4 regions of the Variovorax sp. V93 genome follow, and region 1 is predicted to be linked to each of the others. Evidence: predicted binding sites of a transcription regulator. Region 1 holds the regulator's gene; each other region holds the start of a gene.
The links. The regulator sigma-54, encoded in region 1, starts transcription at its own class of promoters, with help from an activator protein. The targets are predictions, from matches to a motif close to TGGCANGNAANCTGCTTT.

Region 1 (3,810 bases):
GGTAGGCGGTGTGGACCAGCGGCTCGTCGGTGGCGGCGAAGGAATTGGTGACGATGCTGATCTTGACGTTGCGCCGGCGGATCTCGCGCATCACTTCGAGCCCCGCCTTGCCTGGAATCAGGTAGGGCGAGACGATGGTCACCTCGGAGCGCGCGCGGCGCATTTGCTCGACCACGTTGTAGCGCACGCTGTCGACATCGAGCAGCGGCACGCCGCCGTACGAGGCGGTCTTGCCGATCACGCGTTCGGGCGAATCGGCGTAGGCCTCGGCAAGGGTCCAGATCAGGTCGAGCTTGCCGGCAGCCAGGTCTTCGGCGATCGGGCTGTAGCCGAGCAGGTCGTTGGGCGCGGGCCTGGGCGGCGGCGGCGTGGTGTCGGGGCCGGTGGCGGCCTCGAAGCGCTTCTGCAGCTCGCCCTGCGGAAGTTCGCTGGCCACCACCGACTGGACCGGCCGCACATAGACGCTGTTCCAGTACTGGTCGAACAGCGCACCCAGCCGCGGGACCAGCGCACCAGCCACGAAGGTGTCGAGATCGAGGAAATTCTCGCCCGCCGTGCGCCTGAAATACTGGTTGCCGATGTTGCGCCCGCCCGCCACCGCCATCGCGCCATCGGCGATGAAGAGCTTGTTATGCATGCGCCGGTTGACGCGGCTGAAATCGAACAGCGAAGCGGTGAAGCGCCTGAGCAGGCTGCCGCGCCCGGCCGGAAAGGGGTTGAACAGGCGCAGCTCGACGTTGGGCGTGGCGGCCAGGCCGAGCAGCAGCTCGTCCTCGCCCGAGGTGTAGAGATCGTCCATCAGGAGCCGCACGCGCACGCCGCGCCGGGCCGCATCGCGCAGCGTGCGCAGCAGGTAGCGGCCGGTCTCGTCGTTCTCGATCTGGTAGTACTGCACGTCGAGCGTGCGCTGGGCGCGCCGCGCGAGCTGGATGCGGGTGTCGAAGGCGAAGTCGCCGCCCGGCATCAGGCGAAAGCCGCTCAGGTCGGGGTCGGGCTGCGAGGCCAGCGCGATCTTGCCGAGCGCGGTGTCGGCCGAGGCGGCCATGGCCTTGGTGGGCGGACGCGGTGCCTCGTCGGGCAGGGTGGCGCAGCCGGCGAACAGCAGCGCCGCCGCCATGGCGAAGACCCATTGCCCACAGCGCGACAGCAGGCGGCGGGCCATCGGCGGCTTTCTACAGGGCCTTGCGAAGGTTGGCGGGCGCGATGCGCAAGGCCTCGCGGTACTTGGCCACGGTGCGGCGTGCGCACTCGATGCCCTGCTCCTTGAGCATCTCGGAGATCTGGCTGTCGGACAGCGGTTTCTTGATGCTCTCGGAGCTCACGAACTGCTTGATCAGCGCGCGCACGGCGGTGCTCGACGCATTGCCGCCGGTCTCGGTGCCGAGCGCCGAGCCGAAGAAGTACTTGAGCTCGACCGTGCCGAAAGGCGTGGCCATGTACTTGGCCGTGGTCACGCGCGAGATGGTCGATTCGTGCAGGCCGAGTTCGTCGGCGATCTCGCGCAGCACCAAGGGCCGCATTGCGAGCTCGCCGTGCACGAAGAAGCTCTTCTGCCGCTCGACGATGGCGTTGCTCACGCGCAGGATGGTGTCGAAGCGCTGCTGGATGTTCTTGATGAACCAGCGCGCCTCCTGCAGCCGCTGCGACAGCGCCTGGCTGCCCTCGCCCTTGTGCGACTTGAGCGCGCCGGCATAGATGTCGTGCACGCGCAGCCGCGGCATCACCTCGGGGTTGAGCATGACGCGGAACTTGGCGTTGGTGCCGCGGCCGATCTTGGTGACGATCACGTCGGGAATCACGATGTTGCGCTCGACGTCGACGAAGCGGCGGCCCGGCTTGGGCTCCAGGCGCGAGATGATCTGCAGCGCCGAGCGCACCACCTCTTCGTTGGTGCGCGTGAGCGTGGCCAGGCGCTTGAAATCGCGCCGCGCGAGCAGCTCCATCGGCTGCTTGCAGATCGCGATGGCGGTCTTGCGCACCAGGGCCTGCTCTTCGGTCTCGCTTTCGCTGGCCAGCGCGCGCAGCTGGATGCACAGGCATTCGCCCAGATCGCGCGCGCCGACGCCGGCCGGCTCCAGGCTTTGCAGCAGGCCGAGCGCCACCTGGAAGTGGTGCACCAGTTCGTCGAACTGGTCGTTGTCGTCGCCCGCGAGGCCCGAGGCCAGCGCCGGCAGGGAGTCTTCGAGGTAGCCGTCGTCGTTGAGCGATTCGATCAGGAAGCGCAGCGCGGCGCTGTCGTTCTCGTTGAGCCGCAGGCTCAGCGCCTGCCGGTGCAGGAAGGACTGCAGCGACTCCTGGCTGCGCGCGAGCTCGGTGGCGTCGGCGCGTTCGTCGTCGCCCAGGTTGTTCTGGCGCGCGGGGGCGTCGCTGCCCCATTCGCTGTCGTCGGGCGCCATGTCGACGGTGCCGTCGCCTTCCCAGTCGGGCTCGCGCTCGGTGGCGTCGGCGGCGGGTACGTCGGCCTCGGCTGCCGAGGAGGTTTCGCTCGAAGTGGTGGTTGCGCTGCTGGCCGGGGCCGAGGCGAATTCGCCCTCGGCGGCTTCACCGGCTTCGTCGCGCGGCACCGGCGTGTCGATGGCGTCGAGCCCGAACTCCTCGCGCGCCGCTTCTTCCGCGGTGCGTTCGAGGAACGGGTTCTCGTCCAGCATCTGCTCCACCTCCTGGCTCAGTTCGAGCGTGGACAGCTGCAGCAGCCGGATCGACTGCTGCAGCTGGGGCGTGAGCGCCAGGTGCTGCGAAACGCGAAGGGACAGCCCTTGCTTCATGGAGACCGACTCCTCCCTTACATCCGGAAGTGCTCGCCGAGGTACACCCTGCGTACTTCGGCGTTGTCGACGATCTCCGAGGGTGTGCCTTGTGCCAGCACATGCCCGTCGCTGATGATGAACGCGTGATCGCAGATGCCCAGCGTCTCACGCACGTTGTGGTCGGTGATGAGCACGCCGATGCCGCGCTCCTTCAGGAAGCTGATGATCCGCTGGATCTCGATCACCGCGATCGGGTCGATGCCGGCGAAGGGCTCGTCCAGCAGGATGAAGCGCGGCTGCGTGGCCAGCGCGCGGGCGATCTCGACCCGGCGGCGTTCGCCGCCCGAGAGCGCGAGCGCGGGCGAATCGCGAAGATGGTCCACCCGCAGGTCGGCCAGCAGCCCCGAGAGCCGCTCCTCGATGCGCTGCTTCGTCAAAGGCGCGGGCTTGCCGCTGGCGTCGGGTTCGCGCTGGAGTTCGAGCACGGCGCGCACGTTTTCCTCGACCGTGAGCTTGCGGAAGATGGAGGCTTCCTGCGGCAGGTAGCTCAGGCCCATGCGGGCGCGCCGGTGGATCGGCATGTGGGCGATGGGCTCGCCGTCGATGGTGATGTCGCCCGCGTCGGCCCGCACCAGGCCCACGATCATGTAGAACGACGTGGTCTTGCCCGCGCCGTTGGGGCCGAGCAGCCCGACGACCTCGCCCTTTTGCACGTCGAGCGAGACGTCCCGCACGACCTTGCGGCTGCCGTAGCTTTTCTGCAGTCCGCGCACCACCAGGCGGCTGCCCGGCGTGCCGTCGGCGTTCTGGGTTCCAGCGGTTTCGATCACTTGCGCCCTTCCCCTTCGCCGCCCAGCGTGGTGGTCGAGCGCAGGCCGGCGCCGGGCGCCGGCTGGGGGGCTGCTGCCGCGGGCGCGGCCCGTCCGCCGGCGGGCGCCGAAGCTCCCGGGGCCGGCGCGGTGGCGCTCTTGGGCGTGAGGATGGTCTTCACCCGTCCGCCCGCCGGCGCGTTCACCGCGGTGTTCGGCGGCACGGTGGAGCCATTGACGGTGTAGGTGTCGTT
Region 2 (3,810 bases), 2.3 Mb from region 1:
GCAGCGTGGGCTCCAGCACCGGCCCCAGCGCGAGCGGAGCCAGCAGCGCAATGCCCGCGATGATCAGCGTCTGGTGCAGCACGTACCACGGGTACACCGACTCGTTGGCCCAGCGCAGCCACGGCCACGGTCGGTTCAGGTGGCGGTGTCCGTGGCCGAGGATGGTGGCGACCGCCAGCCACAGGTAGAGCACGCGCAGGCTGTCCATCAGCACGCCGGAAGGCGGCCCCTTGGCGCCGAGCCTCAGCGCGATGAAGGTGGCGATCGCCGCCGCAGCCAGTGCCAGCGACACCCGCCGCAGGCGCTCCAGTTCGCGCCACACGCCCGTGTCCACACCCATCCAGTAGCCGTACAGGAACACGGTGAAGTAGATGCTGTGCAGGTGAAAGTCGCGGATCAGGTTGTGCGTGGGCGGAAAGTGCCGGGCCAGCAGCATCGTCCAGGCCAGCAGCGGAAGCGCCGGCAGCAACAGCAGCTTCCAGCCGCGCAGCCCGTTGAAGCGGCGGCGCATCCATTGGCCGGCCGGCGACTTCCACAGCGGCAGCGTCAGCGCGATGAGCGCCGTGTAGCTGAACAGGTAGGGCAGGTACCAGAGGTGGTTCCAGGTGATGCCGAACTCCGCGCCGTCGAAGGCCGCTTTCGGCCACGGATCGCCCATCGAAAGATAGCGCAGCAGGAAGGCGCCGAAGCCTGGCGCCACCAGGCCGCTGGCCACGCCCTGCGCATAGGCCTGGTAGGGCACGACCACCGCCATGCCGAAGGCCAGCGGCAGCATCAGCCGCACGCCTCGGCTGCGCAGCAGGCCCCAGGTGCCCTGGTGGCGGCTCAGGAAGCCCAGCGATACCCCCGAGACCAGGAACACCAGGTCCATGCGCCAGAGGTTGAGCATGCGCATCGGCCACTGCAGCCATTCGGCCGCATGCGGGCTCTTGAGATGCCAGGGCCAGTCGGCCACGTAGTACATCGCCACGTGGTACAGGATGACCAGCAGGAAGGCCAGCGCGCGCAGCGCGTCGATGTCGTGCCGGCGGTCGGGCAGGGGGGCTGGGGTTGTGCTCATCGGTCGATGGTTGCGTCCACCCGCCGCGCGCCGACTGCACAAGGGACGGATCCCGGCCCTTTTGTGACGAGCGGTGGCCTGCGGGGACGAAATTCGCCCATGGGAAGCGCGGATCGCGAGAATCCCGGGCATGGCAGATTCCCGGAAGAACCTGTACGAGCGCTACGAACCCATCCGCCGCCGCGTGGAAGTGGGCTTCTGGATCGTCTTCATGGCGCTGCAGGCGGTGTTCAACACCACCGTGGCGCTGATCGACGCGCGCGACCGCGCCGTGCCCCGCGCCGCGTGGGAAATCGTCACCTGGGAGATGTCGAGCCACCTCGTGCTGCTGGCACTGGTGCCGGCGGTGGTGGCCATCCAGCACCGGCTGTCGCCGCTGGCGCGCACCCATCTGCTGCGCTACCTGGGGTGGCACCTGGCGGCCAGCGTCGTTTTCAGCGTGGTGCACGTGGCGGCGATGTTCGCGCTGCGCGCCATGGTCTATGCGGCGGCCGGCGAGCGCTACGACTTCGCCGGCTGGACCGGCCGCTGGGGCTACGAATACCTGAAGGACGTGCGCGCCTACCTGTCGATGGTGTTCGGCATCTGGGCCTACGGTGTGTTCATGCTGCGGCTGCAGGGCGAGGCGCGCGTGCTCGACCCGCCCGAGGCGGCGGCAGCAGCGGCCGCCGAGCCCGCCGAAGCCCATCAGGCAGTTGCGCCGCCCGCGCGCCCCGAGCGCTTCCTGGTGCGCAAGCTGCGGCGCGAATTCCTCATTGCCGCGAGCGACATCGACTGGCTCCAGGCCGAAGGCAACTACGTCGGCCTGCACGTCAACGGCCACGACTACCTTCTGCGCGCCACGCTCACCGATTTTCTGGCGCAGCTCGACCCCGCCCATTTCGTGCGCGTGCACCGAGGCCATGCGGTCAATCTTGGCCGCATCAAGGAAATCGAGCCGCTCGACGGGGGCGATGCCCGGCTGCACATGCACGATGGCAGCACGGTGCCGTGCAGCCGGCGCTATCGCGAGGCCTTGCGCGCCGGGGCGAGCTGATTGGGGCCGATCCGTCCTGTTCCGGTGCGAACGCTGCACTGGGAACGCCCATTTCCACCTGTGACGCACCACTAATGAGCTTTTAGGCACCATTTTTGCTTTCTTGCGGCGCTGGCCCGAGCAATTCGGGTGCATGCACCAATTCAAAACCAAAAACTGCAAGAAGCTCCAATGGACGCACTCAAACAGGGCGCAGACGCGCTGTTCATCCTTCTCGGCGCGATCATGGTGCTGGCCATGCATGCCGGTTTCGCCTTCCTGGAACTGGGCACCGTGCGCAAGAAGAACCAAGTCAATGCGCTGGTCAAGATCCTGGTCGACTTCTCGGTCTCGACCATCGTGTACTTTCTCGTGGGCTATGGCGTGGCCTATGGCACCCACTTCTTCGTGGGGGCCACCGAGCTTGCGGCCAGGAGCGGCTACGAGCTCGTGAAGTTCTTCTTCCTGCTCACCTTTGCGGCGGCGATTCCGGCGATCATTTCGGGCGGCATCGCCGAACGCGCCAAGTTCTGGCCGCAATTGATCGCTACGGCGGTCATTGTCGGTTTTGTCTATCCGCTGTACGAGGGCATTGCCTGGAACAAGGCCTTCGGCATCCAGGCCTGGATCGCCTCGGCCACGGGCAGCGAGTTCCATGACTTTGCCGGTTCGGTCGTGGTGCACGCGGTGGGCGGCTGGCTCGCGCTGCCGGCCGTGCTGCTGCTGGGCGCGCGCCGCAACCGCTACCGCGGCGACGGCTCGCTGAGCGCGCATCCGCCCTCGAACATTCCCTTTCTGGCGCTGGGCGCCTGGGTGCTGTGCGTGGGCTGGTTCGGCTTCAACGTGATGAGCGCGCAGAGCATCGACAAGATCTCCGGCCTGGTGGCTGTCAATTCGCTGATGGCAATGGTCGGCGGCACGCTGGTGGCGCTGGCGCTGGGCAAGAACGACCCCGGCTTCGTCTACAACGGCCCGCTCGCCGGGCTGGTGGCCGTGTGCGCGGGTTCCGACCTGATGCATCCGCTGGGCGCGCTGGTGGTGGGTGGCGTGGCCGGCGCCATCTTCGTGGTGATGTTCACGCTCACGCAGAACAAGTGGAAGATCGACGACGTGCTCGGCGTCTGGCCGCTGCACGGCCTGTGCGGCACCTGGGGCGGCATCGCGGCGGGCATCTTCGGCACCCAGGCGCTGGGCGGCATCGGCGGCGTGAGCGTGTGGGCGCAGCTCATCGGCACCTTGATGGGTGTGGCATGGGCGGCGCTGGCGGGCGCGGCGGTCTACGGCGCGCTCAAGGCCACGCTGGGGCTGCGCCTCACGCAGGAAGAGGAATACGACGGCGCCGACCTGTCGATCCACCACATCTCGGCGACGCCGGAGCGGGAGGTCAATTGGTGAGTGCTGCGCGGTAGATCGGCTTGGGCTATTCTCGGCGCCCTTTGCAACCGCCCGAGGAGAAGAACCCATGACAACATCCACCCGCTGGCTGCGACGCGGCATTGCCGCAATGGCCGGCAGCATGCTGATGCTTTCGTTTGCAGCCCACGCCGGCGCCCCGCAGGTCAAGACCCAGGCGCCGGGCTTCTACCGCACGATGCTCGGCGACTTCGAGGTGACGGCGCTGTTCGACGGCACCATCGACCTGGAGCCCAGGAAGCTGCTCACCAACACCACGCAGGCACAGGTCGGCAAGCTGCTCGATCGCGGCTTCGAGAAAGACACTGTGCCCACCTCGGTG
Region 3 (3,810 bases), 1.3 Mb from region 1:
TGCTGTCGCTGCTGCCGCTGGGCCTGATGGTGCTGCTGGCCGCAGGCTTCGGCTATTTCTACTGGGACGCGACCGTCGCCTGGACCCGCGACGCGCTCGACGCCTGGCCGCTGCTGTCGAGCTTCTGGAGCTGGATCGGGCGGCTCTTCTCGGGCGACGTCACGGCCGTGCTGGCGCCGCTGGTGGTGGTGTTTGCCGCCACGCCGGTGATCGTGGTGGTTTCGCTGCTGATCGTGGCCGGGCTCATGGCGGGCCCGCTTACCACGTTGGTGGCGCACCGCCGCTTTCCTGCGCTCGAACGCAAGAAAGGCGCGTCCTTCTTCGGCAGCGTTGCGCGCTCGCTCGGCCTGACGCTGCTGGCGTTGCTCGCGCTCGTGGTCTCGATGCCGCTCTGGCTCATTCCGCCGCTCGTGCTGATCCTGCCGCCGCTGATCTGGGGCTGGCTCACCTACCGCGTGATGAGCTTCGACGCGCTGGCCGAGCACGCAAGCTCTGAAGAGCGTGCCGCGCTGCTGCGCGCGCACCGGCTGCCGCTGCTGTGCATCGGGGTGCTGTGCGGCTACCTGGGCGCGGCGCCCAGCATCGTCTGGGCCTCCGGCCTGCTGTTTGCCGCCGCCTTCTTCGTGCTGGTGCCGCTCGCGATCTGGATCTACACGCTGGTGTTTGCGTTCTCGGCGCTCTGGTTCGGCCATTACTGCCTCGATGCCCTGGCGCAATTGCGCGCGCAGCGCGGCGCCTCCGACGCTCCATCCGGCCCAACCGACGGCCTACTCGCGGCCGAGGCCGATCAGGCCCTTCTCTCCCATTGGAAATCCCCATGACCCGCGCATTCGGTCTGATCGTCGTCGGCGACGAAATCCTTTCCGGCAAGCGTGCCGACAAGCACATGCCCAAGGTCATCGAGTTGCTCGCCGCGCGCGGCCTGCAGCTCGGCTGGGCCGAATACGTGGGCGACGTGCCCGCGCGCATCACCGCCGCGCTCGGCCGGGCCTTCGGCTCGGGCGACATCGTCTTCTCGACCGGCGGCATCGGCGCCACGCCGGACGACCACACGCGGCAATGCGCCGCGCAGGCCCTGGGGGTGCCGCTGGAGCTGCATCCCGAGGCGGAACTGCTGATCCGCGAGCGCATGCAGGACACCGCGCGCGAGCAGGGCATTGCCTACGAGCCCGACCGGCCCGACAACATTCACCGCCTCAACATGGGTGTGTTCCCGAAGGGCGCCACGATCATCCGCAACCCGTACAACAAGATTCCGGGTTTCAGCGTCGAGCACGTCCATTTCGTGCCGGGCTTCCCGGTGATGGCCTGGCCCATGATCGAGTCGGTGCTCGACAGCCGCTATGCGCACATGTTTTCCAGCGGCAAGTCGGCCGAGAAGTCGGTCATCGTCTTTGGCGCCATGGAAGCAACGCTCACCCCGCTGATGCAGGCGATCGAAGCGGCGCATGCCGGCATCAAGGTGTTCAGCCTGCCGAGCGTCGACCATCCGCAGTACGGCCGTCACATCGAACTCGGCGTGAAGGGCGATCCAGTTCACCTGGATGCCGCCTACGCGCAACTGATCGAGGGCCTGCACGCCTATGATGCGAGGCTTGGCCCGGAATTGGTGCGGTAGTTTTTATCGCACCAATTTGGTGATTTTTCGCCTTTTTTTGGGGTTTGCGGCCGCTGTCGAAGGCTCTCGACGAGCGGCGACAATGGCATAGAAACTGCATCCTCCGTCCCTGTATTCCTAACCACCATCCAACTCAGGAGAAACTGATGGCAAAGACCGTCGCCGATGTACTCAAGCTCGTCAAGGAAAACGAGGTCAAGTTCATCGACTTCCGCTTCACCGACACCCGCGGCAAAGAGCAGCACGTGACCGTGCCCGTCTCGGCTTTCGATGAAGACAAATTCACTTCGGGCCATGCTTTCGACGGCTCGTCCATCGCTGGCTGGAAGGGAATCGAGGCTTCGGACATGCAGCTCATGCCCGACCCGAACACCGCCAACATCGATCCCTTCTTCGAAGAAACGACGCTGATCCTGACCTGCGACGTGATCGACCCCGCCGACGGCAAGGCCTACGAGCGCGATCCGCGTTCGCTCGCCAAGCGTGCTGAGGCCTACATGAAGGCCTCGGGCCTGGGCGACACCGCCTACTTCGGTCCGGAACCCGAATTCTTCGTGTTCGACGGCGTGCGCTGGAAGAACGACATGTCGGGCTGCTTCGTGAAGATCGACTCCGAAGAAGCCTCGTGGAACACCGACAAGGAATACGAGCACGGCAACACCGGCCACCGTCCCGCGGTCAAGGGCGGCTACTTCCCGGTTCCCCCGGTCGACAGCTTCCAGGACATGCGCTCGGAAATGTGCCTGGTGCTCGAATCGCTCGGCATCCCGGTCGAAGTGCATCACCATGAAGTGGCCAATGCCGGCCAGATGGAACTGGGCACCAAGTTCAGCACGCTGGTGCAGCGCGCCGACTGGGTCCAGCTGCAGAAGTACGTGATCCACAACGTGGCCCACGCCTACGGCAAGACCGCCACCTTCATGCCCAAGCCCATCGTCGGCGACAACGGCTCGGGCATGCACGTGCATCAGTCGGTCTGGAAGGACGGCAAGAACCTGTTCGCAGGCGACGGCTATGCAGGCCTGTCGGACTTCGCGCTGCACTACATCGGCGGCATCATCAAGCACGCCCGGGCCCTGAACGCCATCACGAACCCCGGCACCAACAGCTACAAGCGCCTGGTGCCCGGCTTCGAAGCCCCGGTGAAGCTGGCCTATTCGGCCAAGAACCGCTCGGCCTCGATCCGCATCCCGTTCGTGGCCAACCCGAAGGGCCGCCGCGTCGAAGCACGCTTCCCCGATCCGCTGATGAACCCGTACCTCGGTTTCGCAGCGCTCCTGATGGCCGGCCTCGACGGCGTGGAAAACAAGATCCACCCGGGCGAAGCCGCCAGCAAGGACCTCTACCACCTGCCGCCGGAAGAAGACGCGCTGATCCCGACCGTGTGCCACAGCCTCGACCAGGCCCTGGAATACCTCGACAAGGACCGTGCATTCCTGACCAAGGGCGGCGTGTTCACCGATGCCTACATCGATGCCTACATCGAACTGAAGATGCAGGAAGTCACGCGCTTCCGCATGGCGACCCATCCGGTCGAGTTCGACATGTACTACTCGTTGTAATTGGCCCACCCCCGAAGCGGCTCACTTCGTGTCGCCGCCTCCCCCTCGAGGGGGCAACACCGGCGGCCCGGCAGAGCCGGTTCCGCGGTGTTGCTGGAATGAACTCGAAAAGGACGGCTTGGCCGTCCTTTTTCCTTGGCGCGGAACATCTTGTCACCAGTGGCGTCGAATTGCAGGAAAATGCACCTTTGTCGCGCCAAGATCGATTCTCATGAAGACTGCTTCTCTCATTTTCCTGGCCGGTTCATTGCTGGCCGCCTTGCCCGTGCTCGCCCAGGAGCGCGTGTGGCGCTGCGGCAATGAATACACCAACAACTCGACCATCGCCCAGCAAAAGGGCTGCAAGGTCATGGAAGGCGGCAACGTCACGGTGGTGCAGGGCACCAAGCCATCGGGCGGTGGTTCGGCCGGCGGCAACTCGGCGCCGGCAGCTTCCCGTGCGCCCGCGGGCAGTCCGCGCGTCGAGGGCGTCGACCAGCGCGCACGCGACGGTGAAGCCCGCTCGGTGCTCGAAGCCGAACTCAAGAAGGCCGAGGCCCGCCAGGCGGAGCTCAAGAAGGAATACAACAACGGCGAGCCCGAGAAGCAGGGCAGCGAAGGCCGCAACTACCAGAAGTACCTCGACCGCGT
Region 4 (3,810 bases), 690 kb from region 1:
GCTTCGAGCATCATGAATCGCCGAAGCGGTCCCAGTACTAGCAACGTCAAAACATAGAAGACAGCCAAGCCGGTGACGTATCGAGGTACGCTTTTTGCGCCCCAAAGTCGACCCCACCACCACGAGGCCAACACCAGAACCACCAACCCTAGCACCGCACTGCGTGACTGCGTCAACGCCAGACCGACCAATAACCACGCTGAGGCGATTAAAGCCGCGATGCGCCCGAGCTGCCGTCGCCAGACACCCCAGCCACACGCCACCAGACCCCATAGCAGCAACGTGGCGAGCTGATTGGCTTGCGCCATGTTCGCGTATGGGCGCGAGCCATCCGAGCCAACCACCCAGATATCGAGAGTGCCGTCATTCCCCGGATCGAGCCATTGTTGAAGCTGCATGGCCACCGAAACAATTGAGGCGATGCCTATCGCCAAAAATAGGATATCGCCCATCCAGACCGGCTTCCAATCCTGCCACTGCTGCCCGACCACGAGTGCCAGCAAAAAACCCACTATGTACGCGCTCGCGATCCAGGCTTGACCAGCAAACGGTATCAGCCCAAAAGCATATTGTGCAAAAGGCAACGGAAGCAGGAGTGCGACCACCAACACTAGGCCCTGGCACGCCACCACTTGCTGCGCCCGCACGATGACCACCAAGCCAATTACCGCCAATATCGTTGCAGCCCAGGCATCAGAATGAAACGAAGTCCATGGCTTTGAGTGATTGGGCAGCAGCCAGGCAAGCGAGAGCAAGGCGGAGGCCATAACCACCCAGACGGGAGCAAGCGAGAGTCGCGAAAGTCGATTCATCAACGGATTTGGATAGACCGTAGCGTCAAAATAAAAAAAGCCCCTGCCGGGGCTTTTTTGTCAGTTCAAACACTTAGATGCGGCATTCAGTCGGAACAAACTTGTTCTTTGCAGCACTGGAAACTGCGCACGTCCACTTGATCGGGCCACCCGGAAGAACACCACTTTGCAAAGCAGAGCCATTAGCGGTCGGGGTCAACGTGAGGGTCAAAGCACCTGCAGCCGACGTTGTCACCAACGTGATGACGCCGGTCGCAGCAGCCGTACTCATGGTGCTAAGGTTCTTCAGGCCCGATCCCGATGCAATGGCGTCGACACCAGAATCAAGGGAGGCACCATTCGCGGCATTCTCACCAATGGTCGCCTTCGCGCCAGAAGCAATGACAATCGCCTCGGTCACACGCGCGCGCACCGTGTAATCCTGATACGCCGGCAGAGCCACAGCAGCCAAGATACCGATGATCGCCACAACGATCATCAATTCGATAAGGGTGAAACCCTTTTGCACGTTGCGTGCGATAGAACGACGGTTCATTCAAAAACTCCAGGTTGGTTGTAGAGCCCGGGAGCCAAGCCCGGAGCGCGGTAACTTCCGCAGCATCTGTGCCATCTCGTTTAGAGGGGCTGCGCCACCAAAATCGAGTACTTTGTGCGCAATTGAGTTACATCGAGTGACACAAAGAGCCCGCAAAAGCTACGAGTCGTGACAATTTTGTCAGCACCTTTCCCGCCGCAGACTCAAAACGTCAGCACCCCATCCGCCTTCAGCCACCGGATATCCCGCTGCGCCAACCCCGCCACCTGGTGCCCAGCCAGATCCTCGATCTGCCACATGATCTCCTCGGTTTCCGCCGGCTTGGTGTGGGTGATGTAGATCGGAAACTTCTTGCCCGGATCGATGTGCGCCAGCTCATCGGCCAGTGCCCGGGGCGACAGGTGCAGGCTGCGTTCGGCCAGGGCTTGCTCGCGGTTGCTGAATGCCGTTTCTATGACGAGCATGGCCACGTCCAGGGCGTTGAGGCGGTCCCAGAAGGGGGTGTTGCGCTCGGTGTCGCCGGTGAAGACCCAGTTGGCGCCGCCTTCGGCGCGGCTCACGGCAAAGCCGCAGGCGGGCACGGTGTGCACGGCCGGCAGCACCTCGATGCGCTTGGGGGCGGCGCTGCCCAGCTGCAGCACCTGGCCCACGGCAATGTCGTGAAAGCTCACGAAGGGCGCCTCGGGGCTGGGAATGCTTTCGAAGTCGGGCCAGATGACGTTGTTGAACACGTGGGCGCGCAGCGCCTCGATGGTGGCGCGCAGGGCGTGCACGCGCAGCGGGCGGGTGCGGCGGCCGGCCACGGCGTCGAGCATGAGGGGCAGCGCGGCGATGTGGTCGAGGTGGCTGTGGGTGAGCACCACGTCGTCGATGCCGGCCATTTCTTCGAGGGTGAGGTCGCCCACGCCGGTGCCCGCATCGACGAGCAGGTCGGTGTCGATCAGGAACGAGGTGGTCCGGCAGTCCTTGGCAATGGCGCCCGAGCAACCCAGCACGCGAACCTGCATTGTGAGAGCCCCTCTGCTTGTGTCTTCTGCTGCCGTCATTTGGTTTCGAACCGGGTTGCGCCGTCCCATTCGGGGTCCTGGGGCCGCAACGCCATGGAGGCTAATCGTTGTGCGTAGAGCTGGTAAAGGACTTTTTTGGCATCCGCGGCCAAGAGCGGATCCAGCAAGTTCCGGCCCACGGCCCAGTCCTGGCGGCGGTAGGCGGCAAGCACTTCGGCCCAGCGCTGCAGCTGGGCGGATTGCTGCAGTGCGGCAGGGGTTTGTGACTCTGCTTGTGTGGCGGCGCCCAGCGGCGTGAACACGGCCACGGCCTGGGCGCGGCCCTTGACGAGCACGCTGTCGAGCTCCTGCCAGACGAAGCCGGGCGCGAGTTCGCGTGTGGCGCCGCTGGCGACGATCTCCACGCCGTAGTGCACGCTCAGGCCTTCGAGGCGGGAGGCGAGGTTGACCGCATCGCCCACCACGGTGTAGCTGCGCCGCGCGGCCGAGCCCATGTCGCCCACGCTCATGACGCCGCTGTTGATGCCGATGCCCACGCTGATCTCGGGGCGGCCGGTGGTGCGGTGGATGTTGTTGATGTCGCGCACGGCCTCGGCCATGTCGAGCGCGGCGCGCACGGCCAGGGTGGCGTGGTCGGGGGTGTCGATGGGGGCGCCCCAGAACGCCATGACGCAGTCGCCCATGTATTTGTCGACGGTGCCGCGGTGGGTGCTGATGACGTGGGTGAGCCGGTTGAACACGTTGTTCAGGAAGGCCTGCAGCTCGGCCGGGGCCATCTGCTCGGACAGGCGGGTGAAGTTGCGCATGTCGCAGAACATGACGGTCATGGTCTTGCTCTCGGCGCGCATGCTGTAGCGGCCGGGCGTTGCGAGCATTTCGTTGACGAGCTGCGGCGGCACGTAGGTGCCGAAGAGCCGCACCAGGCCGCGGCGGGCGCGCGATTCGACGAAGTAGCCCCAGCCCATGTTGAAGGCAAAGGCGAGCGCGGCCATGGCCAGCGCGGAAGCGAGCGGCAGCACGAGGCTGTGGTGCTGGTAGAGCCAGGCGTTGACGCCGACCAGGGCCGCGACGGTGGCAATGGCAAGCACCACCGCGCGCGGAGCCGGCAGCAGCGACAGGCCCAGCGCCAGCACCAGGCCCGCGGCCAGCACGCTGAGCACTTCGTAGCCGGGGGCGTAGTCGGGCACCGCGAGCAGGCGGTGGTCGAGCATGGCCGAGACGATGTTGGCATGCACTTCGACGCCGGGAAAGGCAGCGCCGACGGGGGTGGCGCGCAGGTCTTGCAGGCCCGGGGCGGTGGCGCCGACGAGCACGATGCGGTCCTTCAACTCGCCGGGGGCGAGCCGGCCTTCGAGCACGTCGCCGGCGGACACGTAGCGGAACGAGCCGCCGTGCGCGCCGCCGGGGCCGCGGAAAGGCACCTGCATGGAAGCGGCTTCGTTGACGGGTATGCGCA

Region 2: a site for sigma-54 is predicted at 2,181-2,198, ahead of ACAM54_RS17680 (ammonium transporter). Genes of this name have one in related genera too.
Region 3: a site for sigma-54 is predicted at 1,702-1,719, ahead of glnA (type I glutamate--ammonia ligase). Genes of this name have one in related genera too.
Region 4: a site for sigma-54 is predicted at 1,404-1,421, ahead of ACAM54_RS25395 (pilin). Genes of this name have one in related genera too.

Annotation. Positions count from the first base shown of each region.
Region 1 is NZ_AP028669.1:573,255-577,064, reverse strand. Features, by position in the region: gene ACAM54_RS02580 (phospholipase D family protein) at 1-1,162, opposite strand, end outside; gene ACAM54_RS02575 (RNA polymerase factor sigma-54) at 1,173-2,765, opposite strand; gene lptB (LPS export ABC transporter ATP-binding protein) at 2,783-3,577, opposite strand; gene lptA (lipopolysaccharide transport periplasmic protein LptA) at 3,574-3,810, opposite strand, start outside.
Region 2 is NZ_AP028669.1:3,738,618-3,742,427, reverse strand. Features, by position in the region: gene ACAM54_RS17690 (acyltransferase family protein) at 1-1,060, opposite strand, end outside; gene ACAM54_RS17685 (LytTR family DNA-binding domain-containing protein) at 1,191-2,096, shown strand; gene ACAM54_RS17680 (ammonium transporter) at 2,268-3,470, shown strand; gene ACAM54_RS17675 (MBL fold metallo-hydrolase) at 3,538-3,810, shown strand, end outside.
Region 3 is NZ_AP028669.1:1,825,687-1,829,496, forward strand. Features, by position in the region: gene ACAM54_RS08605 (EI24 domain-containing protein) at 1-821, shown strand, start outside; gene ACAM54_RS08610 (molybdopterin-binding protein) at 818-1,618, shown strand; gene glnA (type I glutamate--ammonia ligase) at 1,765-3,180, shown strand; gene ACAM54_RS08620 (hypothetical protein) at 3,392-3,810, shown strand, end outside.
Region 4 is NZ_AP028669.1:5,341,017-5,344,826, forward strand. Features, by position in the region: gene ACAM54_RS25390 (Wzy polymerase domain-containing protein) at 1-755, opposite strand, end outside; gene ACAM54_RS25395 (pilin) at 886-1,347, opposite strand; gene ACAM54_RS25400 (3',5'-cyclic-nucleotide phosphodiesterase) at 1,551-2,354, opposite strand; gene ACAM54_RS25405 (CHASE2 domain-containing protein) at 2,390-3,810, opposite strand, start outside.